Regions from separate parts of the Bacillus sp. EB106-07-01-XG149 genome, predicted to be linked through region 2. Evidence: predicted binding sites of a transcription regulator. Region 2 holds the regulator's gene; each other region holds the start of a gene.
What was found. Region 2 encodes LexA, which represses DNA repair genes until DNA is damaged. Its sites were predicted from a motif close to CGAACATATGTTCG; they were not measured.

Region 1 (4,204 bases), on a different contig from region 2:
TTGGCGTACCAATTCGCGCAAATAATAAACGTAAATAATCATAAATCTCCGTGACCGTTCCAACTGTTGAACGTGGATTACGACTTGTCGTTTTTTGATCGATTGAAATCGCTGGAGATAAGCCTTCAATCGTATCCACGTCAGGTTTATCCATTTGTCCTAAAAACTGGCGCGCATACGCAGATAACGATTCTACATATCTGCGTTGCCCTTCTGCATAAATCGTATCAAACGCTAATGATGATTTCCCTGAACCAGACAATCCCGTCACAACAACAAGCTGATTTCTCGGAATGGTTACATCAATATTTTTTAAGTTATGTGCTCTAGCACCTTTTACGACAATAAAATCCTTGCTTATGCTCACTCTGTTCACCCTTCCGCTTTTAATTCTAATAGTAAATCTCTTAATTCAGCTGCACGCTCGAAATCTAACGCTTTTGCTGCTTCTTTCATCTCTGCTTCCATCTTCGCAATTGTCTTTTCACGCTCTTTTTTCGTCATCTTCTTAGCTGGTGCCGCTTCATACATTTCCGGTTCTTCAGCAGCTGTCGTTGCACGGATAACATCACGCACGCCTTTTTGAATCGTTTTCGGCGTAATACCATGCTCTTTATTGTAAGCTTCTTGTATAGTACGACGGCGCTGCGTTTCTTCAATCGCAATTCCCATTGACCTTGTTATACGATCTGCGTACATAATAACGCGGCCGTTTTCATTACGTGCAGCACGACCGATTGTTTGAATTAATGAACGCTCTGAACGCAAGAATCCTTCCTTATCAGCATCTAAAATAGCTACAAGTGATACTTCTGGAATATCTAATCCTTCTCGTAATAAGTTGATACCGACCAGTACATCAAACTTACCAAGGCGAAGGTCACGGATAATTTCAATACGTTCTAACGTTTTAATTTCAGAGTGGAGATAATTCACTTTAATTCCTACATCTTTTAAGTAGTCTGTTAAATCCTCTGACATTTTCTTCGTTAAAGTCGTAATTAATACACGTTCATTTTTGGCAATGCGATCTTGAATTTCTCCTAATAAATCATCAATTTGCCCTTCAATTGGTCGTATATCAATTGGTGGATCTAAAAGCCCTGTTGGACGAATAATTTGTTCTATTACTTCCGGTGCCTGCTCTAACTCGTACGGTCCTGGCGTTGCCGAAACGTAAATAACTTGATTCGTTTTTCCTTCAAACTCATCAAACGTAAGCGGTCTATTATCTAAAGCTGATGGCAAACGGAACCCATGATCCACAAGTACTTGCTTACGTGCTTGGTCCCCGTTATACATCGCTCTTACTTGTGGTACTGATACGTGTGACTCATCCATAACAATTAAGAAATCTTCCGGGAAATAGTCTATTAACGTATATGGCGTTGCACCCGCCGGACGAAGTGTTAAATGACGGGAATAATTTTCAATCCCTGAACAAAAGCCCATCTCACGCATCATTTCTAAATCATAACGTGTACGTTGCTCTATACGCTGCGCTTCTAACAACTTGCCATTATCATTTAATTCCTTTAAACGCTCTTCTAATTCTTTTTCGATATTTTCAATAGCGACCTTCATTTTTTCCTCACGTGTAACGAAGTGAGATGCTGGGAAGATTGCTACATGATCACGTTCTGCTAATACTTCACCTGTTAACGCATTTACTTCGCGAATACGATCGATTTCATCGCCGAAAAATTCAATTCGAATACAATGCTCATCAAGTGATGCTGGGAAGATTTCAACTACATCTCCGCGCACACGGAATGTACCGCGCTTGAAATCAATGTCATTACGTCCATACTGTACATCAACAAGTTCACGAAGCAATTGATTGCGGTCCTTTTCCATACCAACTCTAAGTGAAACAACTAACTCGCGGTATTCTTCTGGAGAACCTAAACCATATATACACGAAACACTCGCAACAATAATCACATCATCCCGTTCAAATAGTGCAGATGTTGCTGAGTGACGCAATTTATCGATTTCATCATTAATCTGCGCATCTTTTTCAATAAACGTATCTGTTTGCGGCACATACGCTTCTGGCTGATAATAATCGTAATAACTAACAAAATATTCAACTGCATTATTCGGAAAAAAATCTTTCAGCTCACTATATAACTGTCCTGCTAACGTTTTATTATGAGCCATGACAAGTGTTGGCTTCTGCACCTCTTTAATGACATTTGAAATCGTAAATGTCTTACCCGTTCCTGTCGCTCCAAGCAACACTTGCTTTTTCTTTCCACTCTTAATTCCCTCTACAAGCTTCTCTATAGCTACCGGCTGATCACCTTGCGGGGAATACGCTGAGATAATTTCAAATTGATGTTCCAAACAAAACCGACCTCCTCGTAAAAAATCTGTATTCCCATTTTACCACGAATGCTCATAAAAAAACCAAGAAAACGAACAGATATTCGGTAAAAATTTCGACAATATATACATAGAAAAAGGAAGGAGCCAAAACTTCCTTCCTCTACTAACTCTATTTTTTAGGTACATATAATAAATCATATCCATTGCGCCCATTTTCATTCACACAGTCTATTAACCTATAAGCCGTTTGTAATTCACGCTGCTCTTTAACAATCCTTTTACAGCTATCTTCATCTATATCTGTATGATTACCAGCAAACCGATCTTGCCTATTATCTAATATATGAATTATATCTGTCCCACTATACTCTAACGTTTGAAAAACCGGATCACCTTCATGTGTATAATGTACAATTCTTATTTTATAAACTTCCCCTTGTTCCACATTCAAAACGAACTTTTCAAATTTATCTAGATTAGAAATTTCTGTTCCCTTTACAACAACATCATTCTTCTTATCAATTGTAATGTTAGGTTGTGAGCATGCTACTAAACTAAAGAGAGATAAGCATATAAAACCTGTTTTTCCTATTGTTATCCTCTCCTATACAAACTATTGGTATACTAGAAAAAGCTACTTTCCTCTACGAAAATAGCTTCTCTTTTCCTTTCTCTTTCTTCGGAAAGATCACATATGAAAATGAAATAACTGTATCCACTAAAAATATAATCGCCCAAACTTGACTAACGCGACTAGCTGGTTCATTTAAAACAATCCCCGTCTCTAACCAATTATGCCATTGTTCAAACGGGACAAAACCGTACAGAAAGAAAAAGAAAATATGCACAACAACGAATAAAACAAGATGCAATACCCAATTTTTTATTTCCTGCTTCGCATAGGCCATACCTGTTAATTCTACCTGTTCTTCGATAATAGGCGCTGGTTCATTCCGCCATTTCGCAACTAGCTTTTGCGCAAATATATCAAGCTTCTTCAAATCCTTTTTCCCGTAGAAAACTGCATACAATAAAATAATTACAGTAATGATTTGAAAATTAGAGAACTTTCCTGTTTGATAATAGTCCACTACCCCTAAAGTTAAAATAAACACTTCATTTACGAGGAGTACAATCCCCATAATAAAACTTGCCTTTTTCAAACGGAATCCGTAACGAAGTAAAAAGAAACCGATAGCCGATAACCAAAATACAATCTCTGCCCCAATTAAAAAGTACCAACGATATTCTGCGAGTATACTCATTTATCCCTCTCCTTTTCATCATATATACGAAAAGCTTCATCCATATATAATAAAAATTCTTCTTCAATTGGATACATGCTCATTTTCTGTGAATCTTCCTTCGATTTTCTAACTTCCCATAACTTATCTAAAAACACTTCGTCACCATTGGCCATTTCTAAACACTTCTGCATTAACCTCTTCGTTGCCCCTTGTACCTCATCACTCGCGGCTTCTTTGCCGTCTTTCATAAAAGTACGTAATTGCTTTAATAAATCTACCCATTCTAAAACATTCGGATCTTCTTCACTCATATTTGGCAAGTTATGAAGCAATTTTTGTTCTTCCTTTGAAAATACTTCATTTTGAAATATTTCACGTATACGAGACGACTGTTTCGAAAGCTGAATCAGTTCAAACATAACTTTCCAATCAAGTTCTCCCTCCACATCTACCGAATAAACAACAGCTTGTAAAACACGCTCCATTCGATTAAATTTCTTTTGTTCTTCCTGTACAAACCGAAGTTGTTTCTCAAGAGAACCCTTTAAGTTAAGCTCACCTTTTACTAACATATTCGCAGCCTCTTTCAATGAAAAGCCCATTTCCTTTAAAAATAAAATTTGCTG
Region 2 (4,204 bases):
CAATTGGCGAGAGAGCAGAATCCTTACAGTATAAAGGCGCTCCACTTCATATGAACGAAGAATATGACGTCGTTATGAATAATTATCGCGCAAGCGGCGGAGGGAACTTCTTTATGTTTCAAAATAAGCCCGTAATAAAAGACATACCAACAGATATGTCTGAACTTATCGCTAACTATATATTGAAGCACAAAAAGATAGAAGCAACAGTCAATAACAACTGGAAAGTTATTAAATAACGGATATAATAAATAAAAAAGATGGGCTTCGCCCATCTTTTAGTTTAATTTTGCATTATCTTGCTTTTTTAAAGCTTTTAATTTCGCCGGTGTAACATCAGTACCTTCTTCGTTAACAACTTTAATTCCTTTAAGTTCGTTTAACATATTTTGACGAAATCCTTTTAAATATTGTTCACGTAGCGATTGGCGCTCACGTTGTTCTTCTTCAGTTAAACCTTCAGCTTTTGCTTTTTTCGCTAAGAAGTTAATGCGTTCAATGAGTTCGTGACTTTGCATCTCGAATCCCCCTTTTACTCAAAACTGATTATTATCATACAATAGTTAGTCCTCTTTATCAAGCAATTGCTTTGTATATTCTACATATCTTCGATGTACAGTTGCTTTTGAAACATCATGACCAAAACCACGAAGTGTTGCTGCAATTTCTTCAAAAGTTAATTCATTCCGGCGTAAACGTACAATTTCCTCAATTGGCACTTCTTTTTTCTCACGTCCTATACTTAAATGACGATTTTTCAAATTATTCTCTGGACGAAATCCTTTCTCTACCGCTCTTTGCATGCCACGTTTAATTTTTAAATTGTGGATCTTTCTTTGATACTCTTCAACAATCCCAATTATATCTAGCACCATCGAATCAGAGTCAGAGAGTTCTAATTCTCCATTATGCCTATGCGTATATACTTTTATTCCCTCTTTATGTAAACAGTGCATTAATGCAATCTTTGCATTCCCTCTACCAAGGCGCGTTTCATCTTGTATGAGAAGTACATCAACTTGTTCATCGCGAATTGTATCTAGCACTTCTAATATGCCATCACGTTCAATTGTATAACCACTAGCCTGCTCCTCAATCACCTTTACAACATTCATTTGATAGCGCTCAGCTAAATGCAATAATTCATCTTTTTGACGCAATAATGATGTTTCCTGTTCTTCTTTTGTTGTGCTCACACGTGCATAAATAATTGCATTCATTTTGAACCCTTCTTTCTCACTATATTTTCCTTATTAGTGTATCATAAATTCGTCTTTCGTTCGAACTTATGTTTGTAGAATGTTTTTTCGCATGTTATACTTATTAATAAGAAAAATGAAAGAAAACGAGGTGTTAGAAAACATGGAAAAGTTAACGAAACGCCAGCAAGACATTCTCGACTTTATTAAGCTAAAAGTACAAGAAAAAGGATATCCACCTTCCGTACGTGAAATCGGTCAAGCAGTCGGCCTCGCTTCTAGTTCTACAGTGCACGGACATTTATCACGACTAGAAGAAAAAGGATATATTCGACGCGATCCAACAAAACCACGAGCAATTGAAATTTTAGGTGACAACCGAATGGATACAGAAACACAATCTGTTATTCAAGTTCCAATTGTCGGAAAAGTTACTGCTGGATTACCGATTACAGCAGTTGAAAGTGTAGAAGATCACTTCCCACTTCCAGCTAGCATTGTTGCTGGAGCAGACCAAGTATTTATGTTACGTATTTCCGGAGATAGTATGATTGAAGCTGGTATTTTCGATGGGGATTTAGTTGTTGTTCGCCAACAACAGTCTGCATACAACGGTGAAATTGTAGTCGCTTTAACAGAAGATAACGAAGCAACTGTTAAACGTTTCTATAAAGAAAAAGACCATTTCCGTCTACAACCGGAAAACTCTTCATTAGAACCTATCATTTTAAAACAAGTGTCAGTTATTGGAAAAGTAATTGGCGTATATCGTGATTTACATTAAGAATAATAAAAGAAGATAATTACCTTATCTATATACGGTAATTATCTTCTTTTTTTGTATTTTGATAGATTTTCATACATTTTATTTCTTATGAACGAGTTTCAATCGTCACATCGCCAGCAGCTGTTTTACCGCTAATCTTTTTACTACCATTGCCAATTGTTATATTTTTATTTTCTTCATTAAAAATCATCACGTCGCCAGCAGCGCTTTGCCCAGTTATAACTGCATCTTGTGGTTTTTCTAATAAAGTAATATCTACATCCCCAGCAGTTGAACTTGCCTCTACATCATACTTCGGATCATGATCCACAACATATACATCCCCGCTAGCCGTTTTCGCTGTTACTTTCCCTATTACCTTTTTTAAATTCACCTCACCAGCTTTTGTAGAACCCTCCACACTCTTAGCTGTGACATGTTTCAAATCTACTTCTCCAGCGAGTGTCCCAACACTTACACGATCACTTTTCACATCACTTACTTCTATTTGTCCAGTTGATGAATTTATTTTTATCTCTTGGTAAGAACGTTCTGGTACAAATATAGTCAATGTAGACGTTTGAAACTTGAAATTGTAAAAGGAAAAATCAAATGAAGCACCTTTTTCTCTTTCCCCAATAATTTTTAATGTATCACCATCTTCGGCAATACGAATCTCTTGTTTACGTGCATCTCCTGTGTGCTTTACATAAAAAGAAGAGTCGGGAGATTTTTGGACAACAATATCCCCAGCGTCTAACTTAACTTGTATATTTTTTAATGTTTCGTTTTTAATAACGTCTTCTTTGTTTCCTTTTTCTGCAGTTTGCACTGCTTTTTCATATGTTTGTGAAATCCCTATTACTCCAATAATGATACAAGCGATAGCTACTAACAATATTTTCTTCATCATCTACTCCCCTTTTATCATTTTGAAGTTCCATATTACATAACGTACGCATAACTTTTTAAACCACTTCGTACTATAATAAGCGATAATACATAACAACAAACCTACTCCAACAAACGTTATACTAACGAATACATCCAACCATATAAAAGTACCCATAAATACTTTTGCAATAACCAAAAATGGTGTCACTACACTAGCAATCCCACCGACCCAAAAAGAAAATATAAAAGCGATAATTGCAACTAACGGGCCTAACACAATAATGAAATTAAACAAACTAAGTCCAATCGCAGCCATGACAGCCCTTGTTATATTCGAAGTAGATGGGTCCTTTTTCATTTCATCAAAGCGATACAAAGCAAGTAAGTCTTTCGCAATTACTTTCGGAGAACCAAGGCCTTTTATTATTTCCGATTCAGTTTTCCCCTCTTCTTTCCCAAACTGAAAATGCTCTTCATAATCAAATAAAATATCTTTCCCCTCTTCTTCCGGTAACTTTCTAAGATGACTTGATAATTCTTTAAGGAACTGTTCTTTACTCATCCCATTCCACCCCTTCAATAATTTCTTGTACGCCTTTTGCAAAATCACGCCACTCCGTTACTAACAAATTCAGTTGCGTCTCCCCTTGCTCCGTTAGTTGATAATATTTACGAGGTGGCCCCTCTGTAGATTCTTTTAAATACGTTTGAAAATATCCTTCTTTCGTTAAACGACGTAATAAAGGATACACTGACCCTTCCGATATTAAAAATTTATTTGAGATTTGCTGAACAAGTTCATAGCCGTAACAATCTTTACGTTTCACAAGTGCTAAAACACAAAGTTCTAACACGCCTTTTTTAAACTGAACGTTCAAGGTCAATCCCCCTTTCTCATTTCAGTACTATTCAATACACGGTACCTATTATATCCATAATATAACACTTAGTATTATTCATTGCAAGGTACTATATTTTTCAATACTTAATTTTCGAATTAAATACATCCACACCATATTTCAACTTCCACATTTTCATTCATAGCTAGCACGCATTTTAAATAATCCACATGACTTTTTTCGGGCATTTTGCGGGCACCCATCTAATTCATTTCACAAGCCTTTATATTTGCCCACAAATAAAAAAAGCCCTGATACCGTAGTATCAAGGCTTTTTTCTCTCTTAGTATAGAGACATATATTGATCGCGTTCCCATTGGTGAACTTGCGTGCGGAAGATGTCCCACTCAATCTCTTTCGCTTCGATGAAGTGCTCAAGTAAATGCTCTCCTAGTGCACCGCATACTACTTCATTAGATTGTAATGTAACTAATGCTTGCGCTAAT
Region 3 (4,204 bases), on a different contig from region 2:
CTACTTTTTTGTTTCCATTCATCTGAAGTTACGTAGAAGTTATATACATCCCACCAAAAATCTAAATTCCCTTCAAATCCATATCGCTTCCACGTTTGAAGTTGCTGCATAACATATGACAACGTTACTTCTGGCGTTGCTACATATGAAATTTGTTCCGAACGTGATAAATCATTTACGTCATTTGTAATAAATGTATCTTTCACATCAGGGAACATTCTTTTTACTTTCTTAATAAAGCTAGACGCAAGTAACGTCTTCCCTTCTTCATCTGCAAGCGGGCATGAAATATATAATTTCTCAGTTGCTCTCGTTACCATTTGATACATAACGAACTGTTCTTCTAATAAGGTTTGTCTCGTCGTTGGTGCTAATTCGATACCTGCAACGCTAAGAACATCTCTTTCTTCATCAGAAAGCATCCCTTCATCCATCGGTGCTGCTGGAATAACTCCTTCATTCACGCCAATGACAAATGTTGCTTTCACATTTGATAATCTTGAACGATCAATATTAGCAATTAACACTTGGTCTAATGACGGCGGAATGTTTGCAAATTGAAGCGCCTCAAGACCTGTCGACATAACATCTGTGAACATAGAAAGTGACATTTTCTCTTCGCCAAGCATCTCAACGAATGTATCAAGAAGACTCATTACTTCTTCCCATACTTGCTCATGATCTGTCGCAAATAAGAAATCTCCGCTCTCTTCTGCACGAATACGTAATGCTTCTAGTTTTTTTGGAACGTCTAGCTCTTCTAAAAATAAATAAACAGCTTCGCACATTTGCATAACTGTTCCCGCTCGCTTCAGTCTTTTTTGCATACGAATAACAGGCGTTCTTACAACGTCGCGCAGTCGATTTATTCTCTCTTCCATTTCACGTTCACTGTCTGTAATCATCTCGTCCGTATCGTCAAGAGAACGATAGCGGCGATACATCCACGGATCCTCAGAAGTCCATCTCTTCCCTTGTACACCGTACGCTAAACAGTAGTTTTCAAACTCATCCATCTCTTCGCGCATCGTTTCTTTTCTTACGTCTAGTGGATATAAAAGCTCTGTTTTCACGCAGCGGAACACTGCATCATAACGCCAATTTCCGCTAATAATCTCGAGTGCAGAACGAATGCATTCTACTAGCGGATGATGTGACATCGGGCGTTTTTCATCGATGAAGTGCGGGATATTATAATCTGTAAATAGCGTTCGCATCACATCGTAATAACTTTCTCCGTTACGAAGAAGGACTGCAATATCTCGGTAACGATAGTCTTCATCCGCCACAAGTCTACGAATTTCACGCGCAACACCTTCTACTTCAGCTCGTAAATTCGCTGCTGTACTAATCGTTACACTTGCTTCTCCGTGAAACTTTTCATTTGGACGTGCTTCGTAATGAGTTTCTAAATGCGCTAATGCTTGCGAATGAAAGCGCGGTTGTTCCATAAGTGGAATTGTTTTTTCAATTTCTATCTTCTCTTCACGCGCCACTTGCTTTATTTTTTCATACGTTAACGTCGTTTCATAAAATAAATCTAGTTCATTTACTGGCTGCGCTAACGTTTTTTCATCTATCGTTAACGTGATCGTAACTCTCGCGCCGCAAATCATAAGCTGTCTTAAAATTTCTAGTTCTTGCGGTGAGAACGAATGAAATCCATCTATATAAATTTCAGCCCCATTTACATATTCAGACTGTGGAAGCTTTTCGACTAACAATTGTAGGTAGTCTTCTGAATCCAAATATTTTCCGATTAAAGCACGTTCAAAATCATCATATAATAGTTGTAAATCATACACTTTATTCGCTAATAGCTTTTGTTCTGCACTGCTACTATGTGCGTCTAATTGTTGCCACATTTCATATACGTTAGATGGCGTCACATTGTAACGTTTAAACTCCGCAATCATACTACCAAGATGTTCAAAGAAACCGTTTTGCTCCGCTGCTTTTTGGAACACCGATAATCCCTCTTTACGAGACTCAACAATTTTACGAAGCAACATATGTACGCCCGCTTCATCAATGTGAAGACGACTCGCTCCGCCGACTTCTTGCAGCACCTTCCACGCTAATCGTGAAAAACTAAAAACTTGTGCCCGAATAGAACCTCTTACATCCTCACTCCCGATTAACGCCTGCTGCGTTTGGAATGTCATCTGTTCTGGCACAAGATATAATATTGTCTTCCCTCTTGGGCGTTGCTTTAACTCTTCCTGCACTTCGTGTAAACAAAGTGTACTTTTTCCACTTCCCGCTCTACCAATCACAAATCGAAGTGACATGTAACCCCACCTTTCACTTACATAACGAACGTTAGTTTGCTACTATAATTGTATTATAGTACACGAAAAAAGACAAACAGAGTAGTTTGTCTTTTTCTATACTTCTACCTATTATATCAACCTTTTGAAAAATTCGTTTGCACCTCTTGAATTGGCCAATATCGTAAATCAACTTTACCGACAACTGTATCAGCTTTTACAAATCCAAAGTGTCTACTATCCCAGCTCCCGAGGCGATTATCACCTACTACAAAAATATATCCAGGCGGCACCGAATTTTCTTTCGTTAACTCTTCTAGTTTAAAATCACCCGTTAGTTGTCGTCCATTTATCTCTTTCTTATATGTCTCTAAATAAGGTTCATCCACGAATTGTCCATTTATATACAGTTTATCATGCTTATATTCAATTTGATCCCCAGGTAGACCGATAATTCGTTTTACGTAGTCCTCTTTTTTATTCGCATGAAACACAACAACATCAAACCTGTTCAAGTCCCCTACTTGATAACTCACCTTATTTACAACGAGCATATTGCCATCTTGCAATGTCGGCATCATTGACTTCCCCTCTACAACGTACGTTGAAAAGAAAAACGTTCGAAAAAATACAGCTAATAATACACCAATTAAAATTGTTCGTATCCACTCTATGCCTTCTTTTTTCAAAGTTTTCTTCATCAGCTTCTCCCCTTATCCTTTAATAATGAAGCCTGCATTTATAAAGTGAAACTGAATCGGCGGGAGTTTTGTTCATCCCCACTCCTTATCAGCCACACCAATCTAGCATTTACGAGCAACAAGGCTCTCACCTATCCAACCGAATTTTGAGGTGGGAGTTTTACTGCCCTCAAATAGCTGAATAAAGAAGACTATTCTTAATGTAGTTCTAACTTTACTTCGATTTTCTTACCGACATACCATAAAATAAAAATACCAATTGCTACAATGACTGATTTCACCGGATTATGAATAAATGACATTAAATCATGACCGATATACGTTAAAATAAAAATCATCACAAGCTTTCCGAACGCGAGCGCAAGTCCAAACTGCTTTACACTAATGCGAGATAAACCAGCGACAACATTTATAAGCGCAGACGGTGTAAACGGAAAACAAAATATGACGAAAATTGGCGCAAAGCCTTTCCTTTCAATCCACCCCATTGCCTTTCGTACTCTCTCATGCTTATTTACAAAAGAAAAGAAACGACTTCGACCAAAATGGCGGATAATGAAAAAGACAAGTAAGGCGCCCATTACTGATCCAAGCCAAGAATAAAGAAAACCGAGCCAAAATCCAAATGCAACAGCATTCGCCAGTACAAATACGATGAGTGGCAATGCCGGAATCAGCGCTTCTATCATCGGTAAACCAATACCAAGAAGTGGTCCGAACGCTTTATAGCTTTCAACAATATGATCCATATTTTCTGGTGAAAAATACTCTTTGATTGTCTGAAAATCCATTCTACACTTTACCCCTTTACTCTAAGTACTACCTCTACTGTATCATTGCTTATATGAAAGAGGAAATGGTAGATACGACATATGGAGATGTAATTATTAAGTTTCCATACCTTCCATGAGAATTCCTTCATTATTACGCTATGATAATCTATCAATATTCGACAAGACGTTTTGCGATTTTGGAAATGATCCTTTTGTTTTAGTGGTAAATTCCTTGTTAACTGAAACTATATCGGCGATTTTCTGAATATATCGATTGTAACTCGCATTTTATCAGCGATTTTTCAAATATATCAACCACAACTCGATTTTTATCAGCGATTTTTCGAATATATCGACTTACCGACAAAAGCTGACAAATAAAAAAGATGGGGGTTCCCCCATCCTCTCACATTTCGCCTTCCTTAACAAAATACACTTTCTCATATGCTGGTTTTAATCT
Region 4 (4,204 bases), on a different contig from region 2:
GTACTTCCGTTAAGAAAGCAATGCGGGATACACTGCAACTAGGATACCCGGGAATACTCGCTCAAATTTCTAAGGGGGGTAAAACTTGGAGTTATACCGCTGGGGTAGCAGATCTGAGAACTAAGAAACCAATGAAAGCAGATTTTCGCTTTCGTATTGGCAGTGTAACGAAAACGTTCATTGCAACAGTTCTACTTCAATTAGCTGGAGAGAACCGCTTAAATCTAGACGACTCCATTGAAAAATGGATGCCTGGTGTCATTCAAGGAAACGGATATGATGGTAACCAGATTACTATCCGGCAGATATTGAATCATACAAGTGGTATTGCTGACTATATAAATTCAAAAGACTTTGATATTATGGATACAAAAAAATCGTATACGGCTGAAGAATTCGTAAAGATGGGGATTTCTCTTCCCCCAGACTTTGCCCCAGGAAAGGGTTGGTCTTATTCAAACACAGGATACGTAGTACTGGGGATCCTTATTGAAAAAGTAACTGGAAACAGCTATGCGGAAGAGGTTGAAAATCGGATTATTGAACCGCTTGATTTGTCAAATACATTCTTACCCGGCAATTCAAGCGTTATTCCAGGCACCAAGCATGCCCGTGGCTATATCCAACTAGACGGAGCAAGTGAGCTAAAAGACGTTACTTATATTAACCCAGGTAGCTCGGATGGAGATATGATTTCTACTGCTGACGACTTAAACAAATTCTTCTCTTACTTACTCAGTGGCAAATTACTGAAGGAACAGCAATTAAAACAAATGCTTACTACAGTTCCTACAGAAAGAGAAGGAACCGGATATGGTCTTGGAATCTTTGAAACTAAGCTTCCAAACGGTGTCTCGGTATGGGGACACAGAGGTGGCGTTCTAGGGTTTTCCACTTTTGCTGGTGGAACAATTGGAGGCAAACATACATTTGCTATCAATTCGAACAGTTTAAACATTAATAATCCGGAATTTTTTAAAAACATTTTACTTGCTGAATTTAGCAAGTAGGCAAAAAGGAAAAACGGATAAATTTTGTTATTTGTAATTAGTATAGAGGGGATTAAGTATGTAGAAACAATCAAACCAATCATGAGAGATGGGTAAGTAAAAGGATTGGTTTATACATTGGCCGATTAAAAGAGCAACAGATATAATGAGTGATTATTGTGTATATACTATTGTATTTGTATGGGTATTGTAAGTAATTGTAAAATTTGTATAAAGTGCGAAGTCTAATTTAAGACTTCGTACTTTTGCTGTTTAACAGCTTTTATTGTGAAGCTATTAACGATAGAAAAAAGGAGAATGTAACTAGTTATGCGGATGAATCTTGGTACATGCGCTATGTAGGAGATTTTGCTGAAAAAATATACAAGAAAAAATCAAATTTAGAAGAATATATGTATTAGAGACAAGAAAGCTGAAGTAAATTAAAAATCTTTGCTTTTTTTGTTTTGGGAATAGTATTTTATTATCTTCACACATATAAGAAACAAAGGAATTTATATAAATTATGTTTTGATAATAAGGGTTTAATTGGTTTGTTTTGGTAGTTTTATGCTTATGAGTTATTTGGAATTCTAGCGGTTTTGTATACATAGTTTTTCTTGCCTTAATTGATAGCGCACAGATATAGCGGTTATTTTAACCAAAATTTTCATAAAAATACCTTCAAAAAGAACATAAGTTCGTGTATAATGAGAACAAACGTTCTTTCATTGGAGGGTGATAACCTTGTATGATTATTCTCTTTTACCGAATCGTATTATTCTTTGTGTAGATCTTCGTAGCTTTTATGCAAGCGTATCATGTATAAAAAAAGGACTTGATCCACGATATACAAAATTAGCTGTAGTAGGAGATATAAACCGCAGTGGATCAATCGTATTAGCAGCAACACCGCCACTAAAAGCATTAGGAATTAAGAAAATGGCACGGTTGTACGAAATACCGAAGCGGCCAGATATTATTATTGTGAATCCAATTATGCATACGTATATGAAATGTTCAACTTACATAACCGGTTTAGCTTTACAGTATGTTGCACCGGAAGATTTTCATCAATATAGTATCGATGAGTTTTTCATGGATATGACTGCAAGTATTCATTTGTTTGCGAGTAATCCGTGTGAGTTTGCATTAAAGTTCAAGCGAGAAATATATGAACGTACACGGATCGAAAGTACGATTGGTATTGGGCCAAATTTATTATTGAGTAAAGTAGCGATGGATGTAGAAGCGAAAAAGAATAGAGATGGAATAGCGCAGTGGACATATGACGATATACCCGAGAAGTTATGGAGTATTAGACCGCTCAGTAAATTTTGGGGTATATCGTATAAAACGGAAATGAAATTGAATCGAAAAGGTATACATACGATTGGGGATTTAGCGCAGTACCCGTTGAAGTATTTAAAGCAATCATTTGGTGTAATAGGAGAAGAATTACATTTACATAGTAACGGGATTGATTTTAGCAGAATAGCAGAGAAATATGTTCCAGCAACAAAGTCTATAGCGAAAAGCCAAATATTATTTCGTGATTATTCAATAGAAGAATTCATCGTTATTTTGTTAGAGCATGTAGAAGAAGTTTGTTACAGATTGAGAAGAGAAAAGAAATACGCGCAAACGATTCATTTTTCAGTTGGATATAGTAGGGAATATGGGGGAGGAATAAAAAAAGCACATACGTTAAACAGAGCAACAAATTTAACGATGGACATTTACAACGTTTGTATATATTTTTTATACGAACGGCATACAGGAGAGCCGATTCGGTCGATAAGTCTTTCCTTAACAAATTTAATACGGGAAGGAGAAGAGCAAATTTCGCTTTTCGATAACATTATACAAAGAGAAAAAGAAATGAGATTAACGAAGGTTATGGACGAAATTCGAACACGATTTGGTAAGAACAGTATTTTACGTGGGATTTCTTACACAAGCGTCGCAACAGCAAGATATAGAAACACATTATTAGGAGGGCACAAATCGTGAGAAATGCTAATATGCCAAAAGGAAGAGGAATGGTAAAGTGGCAACCGTTTGCTAGTATGCCAGAGCAGTTCGCCTGTATTAAAGAAATGATACAGGGGCAAACAAAAGTCACGCGTCCCATCTTAACGCAAGATGCAAAAGAAATGATTGAAAACAAGCTGTTAATCTCATATTTAGGTGAGGAAGAGATTTTACTTACATATTATAGAGGTGGATACTTATATAAAAATTACATAACTGTAGTTGATATAAATCCCTTGAATGGGTTGATTACTTGCACGGATGCTTTTTGTAATAAGAAGATTTTTAAGTTTGGTGATGTAATTGAAATTGATTAGAACTTTTTAGCTGATGTATTTTTGTACTATTTACAAAGAAATGCTCATTTACTTCAAGTGTTATTTCTATTTTTATGCAAAACCCAAAGTTACAAAAGAAGTTCATAATATAAAGTGTAAGTACCATGGGTTTTCAAGTTATAAAACACGTACTTCCGACTAATATATTAAAACTTAAAGAACCTAAAAAATAAGAATGATCACTACTAAATAGGCATTCAAAATACGAATTCATATTTTGAATGCCTATTTGAAAATTTTCGAAGTCAATATAGTTTGTGTCAAACATTGAAGAATCCTTTTATAGGTGTAAAAATATATATATTTCTCATGTATCTGTCCCTGAAATGAATGGGTATTTCATCTATATTCTAAGTAATATTTTCTGTTAAGTAAAAAAGAACCCTAAGGTTCTTTTTGTTTTTATGTTATTGTTTGTTACTTATAAGTACAATGTAATTTTTTATTTAAAAAGCATTGGTAAAAATCCAATAATGTCGAAAGCAAGGTGGCAAATCCAACTTACCCAAACACTCTTTGAATTTTTCCATATATAATTCAGTAATAACCTAACAGGGACTATAGTTATCAATAATTGCATTGGCACGAAACCATAAGCAGGAATATGCCACAAGGCAAACAGAACGCTACATATTATTGATGCTGTACCAAATTTTAATCCTAATTTTTGTAATGCGATGATTATGTTAGTACATAGCAATTCTTCACCCATTAACATGAATGGTACACGGGTCAAAATCATCGAAACGCTTATTACTTGAGCAACAGAATTTGTAGTTGGAGGTTCAAAAATATAGTTATATAGTGTGCCTGAACCCATGCCCACTATGATTGTTAAAGGTA

Region 1: a site for LexA is predicted at 2,422-2,435, ahead of uvrB (excinuclease ABC subunit B). Genes of this name have one in related genera too.
Region 3: a site for LexA is predicted at 2,317-2,330, ahead of addB (helicase-exonuclease AddAB subunit AddB). Genes of this name have one in related genera too.
Region 4: a site for LexA is predicted at 1,680-1,693, ahead of AC3WTA_RS23420 (Y-family DNA polymerase). Genes of this name have one in related genera too.

Annotation. Positions count from the first base shown of each region.
Region 1 covers NZ_JBYTDP010000005.1:222,275-226,478, reverse strand. The annotation lists gene uvrA (excinuclease ABC subunit UvrA) at 1-361, opposite strand, end outside; gene uvrB (excinuclease ABC subunit B) at 373-2,349, opposite strand; gene AC3WTA_RS20845 (DUF4362 domain-containing protein) at 2,501-2,929, opposite strand; gene AC3WTA_RS20840 (hypothetical protein) at 2,976-3,596, opposite strand; gene AC3WTA_RS20835 (MerR family transcriptional regulator) at 3,593-4,204, opposite strand, start outside.
Region 2 covers NZ_JBYTDP010000004.1:8,369-12,572, reverse strand. The annotation lists gene AC3WTA_RS17115 (bifunctional metallophosphatase/5'-nucleotidase) at 1-239, shown strand, start outside; gene AC3WTA_RS17110 (DUF896 domain-containing protein) at 279-518, opposite strand; gene AC3WTA_RS17105 (YneB family resolvase-like protein) at 564-1,220, opposite strand; gene lexA (transcriptional repressor LexA) at 1,363-1,983, shown strand; gene AC3WTA_RS17095 (DUF4097 family beta strand repeat-containing protein) at 2,072-2,878, opposite strand; gene AC3WTA_RS17090 (DUF1700 domain-containing protein) at 2,879-3,421, opposite strand; gene AC3WTA_RS17085 (PadR family transcriptional regulator) at 3,414-3,737, opposite strand; gene glnA (type I glutamate--ammonia ligase) at 4,042-4,204, opposite strand, start outside.
Region 3 covers NZ_JBYTDP010000003.1:208,988-213,191, reverse strand. The annotation lists gene addB (helicase-exonuclease AddAB subunit AddB) at 1-2,291, opposite strand, end outside; gene lepB (signal peptidase I) at 2,408-2,971, opposite strand; gene AC3WTA_RS13345 (TVP38/TMEM64 family protein) at 3,169-3,762, opposite strand; gene AC3WTA_RS13340 (competence protein ComK) at 4,151-4,204, opposite strand, start outside.
Region 4 covers NZ_JBYTDP010000007.1:87,585-91,788, forward strand. The annotation lists gene AC3WTA_RS23415 (serine hydrolase domain-containing protein) at 1-1,010, shown strand, start outside; gene AC3WTA_RS23420 (Y-family DNA polymerase) at 1,737-3,002, shown strand; gene AC3WTA_RS23425 (YolD-like family protein) at 2,999-3,340, shown strand; gene AC3WTA_RS23430 (CPBP family intramembrane glutamic endopeptidase) at 3,804-4,204, opposite strand, start outside.